3 regions of the Klebsiella sp. MISC125 genome follow, and region 3 is predicted to be linked to each of the others. Evidence: riboswitches for the same ligand, from Rfam matches in the RefSeq annotation. Region 3 holds a riboswitch; each other region holds the start of a gene.

Region 1 (4,455 bases), 2.2 Mb from region 3:
GCTTCCGCCAGTTCCACCAGCTCCGCCGACCCCAGCATCTCGATCCGGCACTCATTAGCAAAACGGGCAATAAGTTCGCGTGTATAAGGACGCTTTACCGTCCCGCGCGTTGCCAGCAGACCCACAATACCATTCGCCGTCAAGCGTGCTGCCGGTTTTATTGCCGGGACAACACCAACGACGGGAAATGCGAATTTATCGCGCAGTGCGGGGAGGGAAACGGTACTTGCGGTATTACAGGCAATAACGGCCAGCGCCAGCGGGTAATGCTGCTGAACAGCGGTCACGATCTCAAGGACTCGTTCAACAATAAACTCTTCGCTTTTCTCACCGTATGGAAAAGCGACGTTATCGAAAGCGTAGATGTAATGGAGTTCCGGCAGGAGATGCCGAATCTCATTATATACCGACAACCCACCGACGCCGGAATCAAACACCAGCACGGTGGGACGTGGTTTAGAAGGTGTAGCTGCCAGACAAGGTGTATTCCCGTCCTGCAGTTGAGTAGCCATATGCTGTCTCGTAATCTTTATCGAACAGGTTGGCTATTTTACCACGAACTGTCAGGTGTGAGGTGACAGGATATGACAATCCGACATCCCATAGGCTTACGCCACCCAGTTTAACGCGACTAGAGGAGCCTGTTGTCTCATCATAGTCGTTGTCATAGCGCTGACCCAGATATTGGTAAGCGATATTCCAGCCGAGGTCATAAACCTGCCCGGTGACTTCATACTTCACCTGCTGTTTCGCTCGGCGAGCAAGAACCTGGTTGGTTTCATCGTCACGAGGATCAGTATATTGCAGCGTCAGGTGATGCTCTACCGGGCCAGTCGTGATGTTCCCTGTCCACTCCAGACCTTTAATGGTGGCCGACTTCACATTGATATACTGGTTGACGTTGTTCGTGCTTTTATAATCAATCAGGTTTTGAATTTCATAGTGGTATGCTGAGATTTTCCAATCCAGTGGCCCCGTAATCCCATCAATTCCCGCTTCCCACTGTTTAGACTCTTCCGGTTTTAGATCCGGGTTTGCTGCAATACCTGAATAATATTGCGATGCATAACGCGTCGCGCCGAATTGCTGCCCTAAAGATGGCGCCAGGAAGCTAGTACCATAAGAAAGCGTTGCGCGATAACCATCAACAAATTCCCAGCCCGCCGCAGTTTGCCACGTGCCGTGCCAGCCGAACTGCTCATCGTGATCTTCACGACCCGAGGCTTCCAGCGTGACGGTATTGATCTGTTGCTGCCCGGTCAAATAAAGCCCTGTGGTATCGCGTTTGTAGATATCAGATTTCGTCGTACTGCTGGAAGTCAGCTTTTCCTGTTTCCAGTCAACACCACCGCTTACTGAACCATGTCCTACTTCAAAGTTGTTACCCCACTGAATATAACGCTGTTCCATGTCATCCAGCGTAGCATCACCCGCATAGCGGCCAAGGTTGCTACTGTAGTTATAATTTTTAAGGTGCTGATAGTTCGCAATTAGCTGAGAGGAATAGATGCCCGAGTTATAACGCAGTCCAGTGTCCCAGGATTGGTTATAGTTCTGACTCTCGTCGTTACCAGCAGGAGAACCATACATCGTATCCTGATCGTAATCGTTGTTAGCCGTGTATCCATAACCACGGAAGAAACCCGAGAAACTCTCGTCAAACTTGTGCTGTACGGCACCCCAGAACAGTTTGTTGCGATAACCATCACGGTCGCTGTCGCCGCTGTAAGGGGAATCTGGTTTGACGTTGAAGCCCTTGGCCGTCTGATAGGCGCCTGCCGCCGTCACCATCGTGTCGCCAAAACGTTTATTTACCGCTCCATCATAAGTCTGGTAGCCATTCGACCCCATCCCGGCATTGATCTGCGCGTGTTCATCGTCACTCATGGTAATGATGTTGACCACACCACCAATCGCCCCCGAACCGTAAACAGCAGAACGCGGCCCGCGGATATACTCAACACGCTGCACCAGGGATACCGGAATCTGGCTAATGTCAATGGCGTTACCAATACCTGCCCGCGCCATTGGGATCCCATCAATCAGCACCAGCACATGACGTGCTTCCGTACCGCGAACGTAGAGAGAAGAACTGCTCCCCATCCCGCCGGTCTGCGAAATATCCACCCCCGGCAGGCGACGCATCACATCATTAAGATCTTTTGACTGCCAGCGCTGAATATCTTCCCGCGTAACAACATCCGTTGGCGCAAGGACCGTATTGACCGGCTGTTGAAAACGGTTTGCCGTCACCACTAACGTATCTGAATTGCTGTCTTGCGCCCAAGCGGAAAATGCCGTGACGGACAGGGCCGTCATCAGCGAAGCCTTTTTAATCATTTTAAAAGCATCCGTAATATACAAAGGATGCCGCCGGCTGCTATCAGTAGTACGCGATGATAGAAACCAAATGCGACGTGTTCCGGCAGGTCTTCGGGCTTGGGGTGTGTTATGGATGAAGACTTCCCGCTAAACCACCGCAGTGTCTGCATAATGCGCTCATCCCACTGTTCCTTACCGCTGCGCGTCAGCTCCAGATTTACACTGGATTCCCTATTAACACATAGGACCGGTAACATGATGCTATAATTAGAAACATATAGATGTCCAGACTTCTATCGTTATATTTCTGAATATCATCAGAGCTGGACATCCCCGACACTTTCCCTACAATCCCCGCGTACTTATTTTATTCAGGATGCATCATGACCCCCGAACACCTTCCTACCGAACAATATGAAGCGCAGCTGGCAGAAAAAGTCGTCCGTTTGCAGAAAATGATGGCCCCTTTTGCCGCCCCGGTTCCGGAAGTGTTTCGTTCACCGGTCAGCCACTATCGTATGCGCGCAGAATTCCGCATCTGGCACGATGGCGATGACCTGTACCACATCATGTTTGATCAGCAGACCAAATCCCGTATTCGCGTCGATACCTTCCCGGCGGCCAGCGAACTGATTAATCAGCTGATGACCGCAGTAATTGAGGGCGTGCGCGACAATCTGGTGCTACGCCATAAGCTGTTCCAGGTCGATTATCTGACCACGATGAGCAATCAGGCCATCGTGTCGCTGCTGTACCATAAAAAGCTCGACGACGAGTGGCGTCAGCAAGCAGAAATCTTCCGCGATGCGCTACGCGCGCAAAATCTGAACGTGCATCTGATTGGCCGCGCGACTAAGACCAAAATCGAGCTGGATCAGGACTATATAGATGAGCGTCTGCCGGTCGGCGGGCGTGAAATGGTCTATCGCCAGGTTGAGAATAGCTTCACCCAGCCAAACGCGGCGATGAACATTCAAATGCTGGAATGGGCTGTCGAATCAACTAAAGGCGCAACCGGTGATTTGCTTGAGCTGTACTGCGGTAACGGCAACTTTTCTCTGGCGCTGGCGCGGAATTTCGAACGCGTGCTGGCAACGGAGATCGCCAAACCGTCCGTGGCGGCGGCGCAATACAACATTGCGGCTAACCATATTGATAACGTGCAGATTATCCGTATGGCGGCAGAAGAGTTCACCCAGGCGATGAACGGCGTGCGGGAGTTTAACCGTCTGCAAGGTATTGATCTGAAAAGCTATCAGTGTGAGACGATTTTTGTCGATCCACCGCGCAGCGGGCTGGATAGTGAAACGGAGAAAATGGTGCAGGCCTATCCGCGGATCCTGTATATCTCCTGCAATCCAGAAACCTTATGCAAGAACCTGGAAACGCTCAACGAGACGCACGAAGTCACGCGCCTGGCGCTGTTCGATCAGTTCCCATATACCCATCATATGGAATGCGGCGTACTGTTAACGAAGAAGTAGATGTCAGTAACCCGGCAACATCATGGTTGCCGGGAAAATTCAGCAGAATTACTCCGCAACCGCGCTCTTACGGTTACGCACCTTGTAGCCGATCCAGAACACCATAATCACCGACAGTACGGCCGGGAAGAAGTTAGAACCGATGTCCGGATATTCCGCACGCACTACGGTGCTATAAAGCAGCACGCCAAGAATGAAGCACGCGGCGGCCAGCCCCGGTAAACCCACGGGCATACTGCGGTTTTGATAGCGCTGATGCAGACAGTAAACCGTCAGCACTAACGATAAAATCGGGAAAACAGAAAATGAGACTACTGAGCTGAACAGCGCAGCGAAGGTTCCATTAATGGATAACCCTGCGATCAGCGCCAGCAGCAGCGTACCTTTATCTTGAACTGAGTGTTTCATTGCTCGTCCTTCACGTTATTCGGAATGATTTGATTTTTTTCTTGTTCACGGCGATACCAATAATACGCGCCTTTCGAGATCATTCTGAGCTGGAGTACCAGTCGCTCTTCAAGCTGTCGACGCAATTCCGGGCTTACATCCAGAGCCTCGGCGCCAGCACTAAATACGATGGTGACCATAGCTTCAGCCTGCGCTTCAGTAAAGGCGCGCGGCATGTGGTTTTCGATTTCTAAATAGTCAG
Region 2 (4,455 bases), 730 kb from region 3:
CTGCAATGGCTGGCAGGTTGCTTTGCGTCAGGGCCTCTTTCGATTCCGCCGCGCCGACGAAACCAACCGGCACGCCAATCACGCCGTTCACCGCGACATCATGCTCAAGCAAACGAAACAGCGCGGTGGGGGCATTGCCGAAAACAAACACCTTCTCGCCCTCTTCGGCCACCGCGATGTCAACCGCCGCCATCGAGCGGGTCATCCCCTGCGCTTTCGCCTCAGCCACTACGCGCGGATCGCTGATATAGCAGCGGCACTCGCCACCGGATTTAGCCAGCAGGGTTTTATTAATCCCGGAGAGCGCCATGGTGGTATCGGTATACAGGGTGCAGGGCTGGCTCAGGGCTGCGCTGAGGCGCTCAAGAACATCGGGTGAAAACCACAGAATATCCAGCCAGTCAAAATCGGCGGTGGTGTGGATCACCCGCTTGATAATGGCTTCATGCAGCGGGCTGGCAAAGCGGTAGTCCGGGCGAGTTTCTGCAATAATGTCGCCAATAATGTCGAAGCTTTTCGCCTCAATCGCCTGTGGTTGCTGGATATAGTGCATTTATTTGTCCTCAGGCCACGCCAACCAGCCAGTACCGCGTCGCCATAAACAGCGCCAGTGCCAGGGTCGAGGCTACCCACATCAGTCGAATCGTTCGGGAAATATCGTCTACGGCAATGTCGCGCGTCGCGTCGCCAATCCACGGCTTCTCCACGCGCTGACCAAAGTAATCATTGGGGCCGCCAAGCTGAATGCCGAGCGCCCCGGCAACCGCCGCCTCTGACCAGGCGCAGTTCGGGCTGCTGTGGTTGTAGCGATCGCGCCAGCCAATACGCAGCGCGCGGTCGCCCGCTTCACGGCAGAGGAAAGCGGCCAGACTGATAAGCAGCCAGCTCAGACGAGCAGGAATAAAATTGGCGACATCATCATGGCGGGCGCTGACCATACCGATGGCGCGGTATTTTTCATGTTTGTAGCCAACCATCGAGTCGAGGGTGTTGACCGCTTTATAAGCCATCGCCAGCGGCGCACCGCCCAGCAGCAGAAAGAAGAGCGGCGCGATAATGCCGTCAACGGCGTTTTCCGCCACCGTTTCCACCACCGCACGGTTAATCTGCTGCGGCTCAAGTTGCGAGGTGTCGCGCCCGACAATCCACGACAGCTTGACGCGGCTTTCCGCCAGATCGCCCGCGCGTAGCGGACGCTCAACGTCCCGCGCCGACTGCGCCAGACAGCGCCCGGCCAGCACGGTGAAGATCATCCACACCTCAACCACCCAGCCAAGCCACGGATGAATCATCTGCGCCAGCGTCAGCACGCCCCAGGAGATACCCCACGTGAGGCCGACCACGATGACCCACATCACCCCGCCGCCGACGCGTAAAGCAAAGTCGCTGTGGCAGTAGCGGCGCACGCTGCGCTGAACGGCGGAGATCAGGTTGCCTATCCAGCGCACCGGATGCGGCCAGCTCTGCGGGTCGCCAATGATAAAATCGAGGATCCAGGCCACGCCCCAGGCCAGCAGCGTCATTGGGCGCTCCTTGCGGCAGCCAGCCAGTGGTTGAGCATCGCCGGACGCTGGGCAAAATGCAGATGCAGGTAGCTGGCAAAAGTGTTGCCTACCTGCCAGCCCCCCGACCACTGCTGAAGCGTCAGGCCGTCGCGCACTTTACGGCAGGCCAGCACCGCCGGGTTTTCCGGGATAAAATCTGAGTAGTGAAACTCGTGCCCGCGTAGGGTTTCGCCGGGTGCTGCCAGCAGCGTTTGCCGCATCGCCCTCGCTTCGCAGTAGCCAAAGCGGGTGAGCCGTTTGCCCATCTTGCTGTGGCCGGGAATAAGATTGGCCATCGGGTAAATTTCACCGCCGGCGTCTTCAAGGGTGCTGCCGAGATACATCAGCCCGCCGCATTCGGCATAGATAGCCACTCCGCGCCGATGCGCATCCCGCAACTGCGCCAGCATGGCGGTATTGGCTGCCAGCGCGGCGGCATGAATTTCCGGATAACCACCGCCAAGCCAGATCATCTGGCACGGCGGGAGTTCGCTATCATGCAGCGGGCTGAAGCGCACAATATTCACTCCGCAACGTTCAAGCAGGGTGAGGTTATCCGGGTAGTAAAAGTTGAAGGCTTCGTCGTCTGCCAGCGCCAGAGTCAAACCTGCTCCGGCATCAGGCGACGGTAGCGCAGGCCACTCCCCGGTGGGTAAAGCAGTAAGCTGACTGAGGGTAAGAAGTTGTTCAATATCCAGAGTTTGCGCCAGCGTGTGGGCAAAATCACGCCACGGCTGCTGGTTGACCAGCGATTCGCGGGCGGTCACCAGCCCCAGATGGCGTTCGGGCAAGGCCACGCCTTCCACTCGCGGCACGTAGCCGAGAACCGGCAGCGCGCAGTAGCGTTCAATCGCGCTTTTCAGTAGCTGATAGTGGGATTCGCTGTTAACGCGATTGACGATAACGCCAGCGATATTCAGACTGGGATCGAAGTGCTGAAATCCCATCACCGTAGCGGCAATGGAGGTAGATACCGCTTTGCCATCGACCAGTAAAATCACCGGGCAGCCGAGCTGTTTGGCCATCGCGGCGGTGCTGCAATAATTCGGGTCGGTGCCGTAGCCGTCATAAAGACCCATGACGCCTTCAATAACCGCGATGTCTGCCTGCTGCATCTGTTCACAAAACAGCGCATTGAGAACCGGTTCCGGGAGCATGAAGCTGTCGAGGTTACGGGAAGCAACGCCGCTGACGGCGGTATGCCAGCCGGTATCGAGATAATCCGGGCCGACTTTACAGGGCTGAACCCGCATGCCGCGCTGTTTCAGCAGGCTGAGCAGACCGAGCGTAACGGTGGTTTTGCCACAACCGCTGCCGGTCCCTGCGAGAATAAATGCATGCTGCCTGGCTGCCATACCCTGATCCTGTTCAGGGTGGTAGGGCTGTAGAGGTGCGCGTAAACCCAGTCTTTCGACTGTACGCATCTGAGCAACCCACTTCCCACCGAAGTTGTTGGTAGTCACCGACAGGCAGGTCTTCTGGCTTAGCGTCGTCCTCTCCCATCCTTCCCAATCTCGCGATCAGTGGTCAAATATGGGTTCGTCAGCATCACAGCAGCGGGGGCTGCGGGGGATTTACACCCCCTTCCCTGGCACCTGTCGGTTTTCTCGAGCGGGATGAGTCCTCACTCGAATAATTTCTGGAACATCTTACGGAGGCTGGATGGCTTCCGTCGTCTCTAATATCTAATTGCAAAATCTTTTCATTACGCCTGCGGCGACCTGAAAGCAATTTCTGATAACACTCTATCCCATCAAATAAATAAAAACTGGTGCAGCTTAGCGCTCTCTCATTATTAATTTGTTGCGCTATGACAATTTATTGCTCTGGATGAGAGTTTTTCATTTTATAATGAGGCAGATACGGGGGCATATCAAAAATCGGCAATAACAAAATATTGTCATTTAAAATGGTTCAGTTTGTGATCTGGCATTAATTTGTTGGCGATAAGCCTGCGGAGTCACCTGATAGGCCTGGCGAAAAACTTTGCAAAAATAGCTGGTTTGAGAAAATCCTAAATTCCGCGCAATGCTGGCGATACTCCAGTCGCTGTGACACAGCAGCTCTTTGGCGCTCACCATACGCTGATGGTTAACCCACGCGTTAAAGCCAATCCCCTGATATTTCTTGAACAGCTTACTGAAGTAGTACGGGCTGAGATAAACATGGGCGGCAACGTCTTCCAGGCGAAGCTCATCAGACAAATGGGCATCGATATAGCGCAGCGCCTTCTTCATTTTACTGTCATGGGGGCTGACGGCCCGGCTGGCGCGCGCGGGTTCAGGCTGCTGCGGATTGTCTTTAATCACGACAAAATTGAGCTGTTTTTTAAGGCAATTTTCTACTATTAGCTTGAGTAAATCGGCGGAAGCAATGACGCGCGAGTAGTCCATCTCCGGTACGTCGCGGAACGCTTTGACCAGCTCAGGATCGGTCTGCCAACGGTCATCGATGTTCAAAATGTCGACGAGTTCAACATCGTTACTTAAGCGCACCTGCCCGCATAGCACAAAGCCCACCAGGTGCCCGGCAATAACTAAAGGGATGGAAAAATCGGTTAACCCGGCGTGGCAGCGGTAGATACAGAGCTGATCGGTTTTTGAAGCTTCCAGGCCACCGCAGCGGTCGCTCATCCGACAGCGGGTGCTGTGCTGGGGGTGTTGACGCATAAGCTGGCAGAAAGGAGTGAAATTAAACAGCTCAGAAATTTCATCACCGTGAATATTGACTACCACAACGGCCAGACTGGTGGCCTGCGCAAAATCCTGTGCGATTTTATTGATGAGTTCCGAGTTCAGTGTACTCGCAGAAATCATGATAAAACCTCTCAGTTAATTTTTTGTTATAAATAAAACATTTTATTAATATTTACGTCCTTTCATCATCATTCACCTGCAACGATAAAAGAATA
Region 3 (4,455 bases):
CCGGAGAGTGGATTGCTAAGCCGCCTTCAGTCGAAGTGATTAGCACCGTTGGTGCGGGGGACTCTATGGTTGGCGGCCTGATTTACGGTCTGCTAATGCGCGAGTCCAGCGAGCATACGCTGCGTCTGGCGACGGCGGTTGCCGCGCTGGCGGTGAGTCAAAGCAATGTCGGTATTACCGATCGTACCCAGTTGGCCGCAATGATGGCGCGCGTCGACTTACAACCCTTTAATTAACAGCAGGAGAGGCATAATGAAAACGCTGCTGATTATTGATGCCGGGCTTGGACAGGCTCGCGCCTATATGGCGAAGACCCTGTTGAGCACTGCGGCGCAAAAAGCGCAACTCGAACTGATTGATAACCCGAACGACGCTGAACTGGCGATCGTGCTGGGCGCGACGCTGCCTGCTGATAGCGCGCTGAACGGCAAGAAGGTTTATCTCGGCGACATTAACCGCGCCGTGGCTCACCCGGAACTGTTCCTCAGTGAAGCCAAAAGCCACGCGACGCCTTACACCGCTCCGGCGGCGGTTGCTTTACCGGCTGCGACCAACGGCCCGAAACGCATTGTGGCGGTAACCGCTTGTCCGACTGGCGTAGCGCATACGTTTATGGCGGCGGAAGCGATTGAAACCGAAGCCAAAAAACGCGGCTGGTGGGTGAAAGTTGAAACTCGTGGCTCCGTGGGCGCGGGCAACGCGATCACCCCAGAAGAAGTGGAACAAGCGGATCTGGTGGTGGTTGCTGCTGATATCGAAGTCGATCTGGCGAAATTTGCTGGTAAGCCGATGTATCGCACCACCACCGGCCTGGCGCTGAAGAAAACCGCTCAGGAGCTGGATAAAGCTGTCGTTGAGGCGAAACCGTACCAGCCTTCAGGTAAATCCCAGGCGGCAACGGAGGGGAAAAAAGAGTCTGCGGGGGCATACCGTCACCTGCTGACCGGCGTTTCATATATGCTGCCAATGGTTGTTGCGGGCGGCCTGTGTATTGCGCTCTCCTTTGCCTTTGGTATTAAAGCTTTTGAGGTCCCGGATACTCTGGCAGCGGCGCTGATGCAAATCGGCGGTGGCTCAGCCTTTGCGCTGATGGTTCCGGTGCTGGCGGGCTTCATTGCCTTCTCTATTGCTGACCGTCCGGGCCTGACCCCTGGTCTTATCGGCGGTATGCTGGCAGTGAGCACCGGGTCTGGGTTTATCGGCGGTATTATCGCTGGTTTCCTTGCTGGTTATGTGGCGAAAGCGATTAGTACGAAGCTGAAATTGCCGCAAAGTATGGAAGCGCTGAAACCGATTCTGATCATTCCGCTGGTTTCCAGCCTGATCGTCGGTCTGGCGATGATTTACCTGATTGGTAAACCTGTTGCCGGGATCCTCGAAGGTCTGACCCACTGGCTGCAAACCATGGGTACGGCGAATGCGGTTCTGCTCGGCGCGATCCTCGGCGGTATGATGTGTACCGATATGGGCGGTCCGGTGAATAAAGCAGCCTATGCGTTTGGTGTTGGCCTGCTGAGTACCCAAACCTATGCGCCGATGGCGGCGATTATGGCGGCGGGTATGGTTCCACCGCTGGCGCTGGGTCTGGCAACGCTGGTTGCGCGTAAAAAGTTCGACAAAGCGCAGCAAGAAGGTGGCAAAGCCGCGCTGGTCCTCGGTCTGTGCTTTATCACTGAAGGGGCGATTCCATTCGCTGCTCGTGACCCGATGCGCGTCCTGCCTTGCTGTATCGTTGGTGGTGCGGTGACCGGCGCGATGTCCATGTGGGTTGGCGCCAAATTGATGGCACCGCATGGCGGTCTGTTTGTTCTGCTGATTCCTGGTGCGATTACGCCGGTTCTCGGCTACCTGATGGCGATTGTTGTCGGTACGCTGGTCGCAGGTCTCTCCTACGCGGTGCTGAAACGTCCTGAAGTTCAGGTGGAAGAAAAAGCAGCCTGATAGACCTTGTAATATCTTCATTAAGGGCAGAGTTTTCTCTGCCCTTTTTTATTGTTTCTGACGCTAGTGGTTTTCCCTGCCTGAATTGTTATTATTCTTTTTCCTTGTCTAGTTTGGGCCAGCCATACTATGTTTCCATTTACGCTTCGTGAAATGACTCACGCTGATATTCCCGCAGTTCAGTCGTTCCTTGTTCAGCACCTCAATCTGTTCTTCAACGCTGGTAGATCAATACCTTCTGCCGATGAGGATATTTTTAATCTCGAACAGCAGTATATTTCGCAGGAAAGGAATTTGCTGCTTTGTGCATGGGATGAAAAACAGGAGTTAATCGCTACACTGGCAGTATGTCAATATGATGACAGGCTCGCTGAGTTGCGCGGGCGTTATAATTTGTCTGAAACCGCAGAAATTTGCCGCTGTTATGTGGATAAGCGCTATCGCAGACAGGGCATTGGTAGTCAGTTGATCGCTTTTGCTGAGGAATTCTGTCGGCAGCAACAATATAAAACCTTATATCTTCACACGCATCATTTTTTGCCTGGAGGCTATCATTTCTGGTTGCGTAATCATTTTAGCGTTGTGATGGATATGCAGGATAAATGGCAGTTGGTTCATATGGAGAGATCACATTAATAAATGAACCCAACGCTAATTGGACGCATTGTTGATAGCGATCAATATATTTAATTTGAGGTAAGCAAACCGAGTATATAGTTTGATCAGTGTCAATTAATTCTCATTTAGCTTTTTATGATTATTTTCAAGCATAACTTTCTGGTAAGTGATTTTGTTGTAAATAATTGTATTTTATTGCTATTTTTATATTGGTATGACGTTTTAATCGTTTCGTCATACGGTTGACCTTGTTTACAATTGCCGCTAGAGTCGCTTTCGACAGCATTTCATTACATTTTTGTATTTGAATAGGAATATGGTGCGAATTGTTAAATTCAATGCCATAACTGCCCCCGCAACTGTAGGCGGATGCAGAATATCCTTGTGCGGTTAATTAACCGCTGGTCACTGTAAAGTTTGTCTTTATGGGAAGGCTGATATTCTGGTTACCGTGAGTCAGGAGACCTGCTGTCAATAATGTTGTATACCATTGAGTGGACGGGATGGTCCATGGGATGAATTATTTGACGCAGGCAGTAGTGTATTTATGAATAAAATTTTGGCTAAGTAAGGCTTATTTGCATTTTTTGCATATCTTTATTCTTAAATTTCACGATTCAATGTCATCTATCTTCATGTCTCCTCCCGATATATGGAACGAAATGAGCCATGACCAGACCTTCAGATCTGGCATCAACGGGACGATGATAATGCACGCTAATTTTACTTCTTTCACTTCTAAAAAAACGCTTCTGATTATTGCAGGCGCAACTCTACTACTCAACTCCAGTGTCGCCAGTGCGGCAAAAACTGAATATCCCTTAACGATTAAAAACTGCGGCCGCGACATCACCTTCAATCAGGCCCCTAAACGTGTGGCGACGGTGGGTCAGAACAGCACTGAAATTCTCTATTCGCTCGGGCTTGCCGATCGCGTTGTGGGTACTTCGCTGTGGTTTGGTCCTGTACCTGATGCGTATAAAGCGGCAAACGAGAAAGTAGACGTCATTGCGCAAAATATTCCCAGCTTCGAAGGGATTATTGCTAAAAAACCGGAGCTGGTTGCCAGCCAGTTTGAGTGGCAAATCGGTCCTGCGGGTACGGTTGCCTCTTACGAGCAGTTTAGTGAACTGAACGTTCCGGTCTACACCGCACCTGCCGACTGCGCGAAAGATAACGAAGATGGCGGTGATGGCGTCCGTAAAGGTATGTTTGATATTGCCATGGTGTATCAGGAAGTCGCTGATCTGGCAAAAATCTTCGACGTTCAGGACAAAGGCGATGCGCTGATTGCCAGTCTTAAAGCACGTGAAGCAGCAGCGATAAATAAAATTTCCGGCATGGATAAAAATGTCTCAGCAGTATTCTGGTTCTCCAGTGCCGACCTGCAGCTTGATCCATATGTGGCAGGGAAGTTTGGTCCAGCCGCATGGATTGCTCAGAAGCTAGGCGTGAAAAACGTTATTGATTCAGCCGAAGAGTGGCCAACGGTAGGCTGGGAGACCATTGCCAAAGCCAATCCTTCGGTCATTGTACTCGGTGAGATGAGTCGTCGCCGCTTCCCGGCCGATGACTGGCAGGTCAAGATGGATTACCTCAAGTCCGACCCAGTCGCCAAACTACTTCCTGCAGTGAAGGAAAATCATCTGCCTGTCATTGACGTACAAACAATGAACGCCGGCATCAGAACTATTGATGGGCTAGAAAAACTGGCTGATGCCCTGGTTGAATATGGCTTAGCGCATCCGCAGGCCTCTCATTAATCTACGTTTTGCGCTATGTCCTTGCCCGGCATAGCGCATCTCCGTTACTCAGGAACGCAGATATAATCATGAGTGATTCTCGCAGGATGCGTCGCGCTGTTGGTCAGCTTGCGGTAAGAGTTGGTGGACATGC

What was found. Region 3 has a riboswitch for cobalamin ahead of ACMYSL_RS09370 (ABC transporter substrate-binding protein). Riboswitches for the same ligand answer to the same signal wherever they lie in the genome.
Region 1: linked by a shared signal. The riboswitch ahead of btuB (TonB-dependent vitamin B12 receptor BtuB) and the one ahead of ACMYSL_RS09370 (ABC transporter substrate-binding protein) in region 3 are both predicted to bind cobalamin.
Region 2: linked by a shared signal. The riboswitch ahead of ACMYSL_RS05880 (cobyrinate a,c-diamide synthase) and the one ahead of ACMYSL_RS09370 (ABC transporter substrate-binding protein) in region 3 are both predicted to bind cobalamin.

Annotation. Positions count from the first base shown of each region.
Region 1 is NZ_CP180448.1:6,056,173-6,060,627, forward strand. It holds gene murI (glutamate racemase) at 1-512, opposite strand, end outside; gene btuB (TonB-dependent vitamin B12 receptor BtuB) at 457-2,340, opposite strand; cobalamin riboswitch at 2,408-2,589, opposite strand; gene trmA (tRNA (uridine(54)-C5)-methyltransferase TrmA) at 2,706-3,806, shown strand; gene ACMYSL_RS28370 (YijD family membrane protein) at 3,855-4,214, opposite strand; partial or broken gene fabR (HTH-type transcriptional repressor FabR) at 4,230-4,455, opposite strand, start outside.
Region 2 is NZ_CP180448.1:1,235,480-1,239,934, reverse strand. It holds gene ACMYSL_RS05890 (cobalt-precorrin-8 methylmutase) at 1-553, opposite strand, end outside; gene cbiB (adenosylcobinamide-phosphate synthase CbiB) at 564-1,523, opposite strand; gene ACMYSL_RS05880 (cobyrinate a,c-diamide synthase) at 1,520-2,899, opposite strand; cobalamin riboswitch at 2,996-3,158, opposite strand; gene pocR (transcriptional regulator PocR) at 3,449-4,360, opposite strand.
Region 3 is NZ_CP180448.1:1,964,928-1,969,382, forward strand. It holds gene fruK (1-phosphofructokinase) at 1-236, shown strand, start outside; gene fruA (PTS fructose transporter subunit IIBC) at 253-1,941, shown strand; gene ACMYSL_RS09365 (GNAT family N-acetyltransferase) at 2,095-2,577, shown strand; cobalamin riboswitch at 2,823-3,046, shown strand; gene ACMYSL_RS09370 (ABC transporter substrate-binding protein) at 3,270-4,322, shown strand; gene ACMYSL_RS09375 (FecCD family ABC transporter permease) at 4,391-4,455, shown strand, end outside.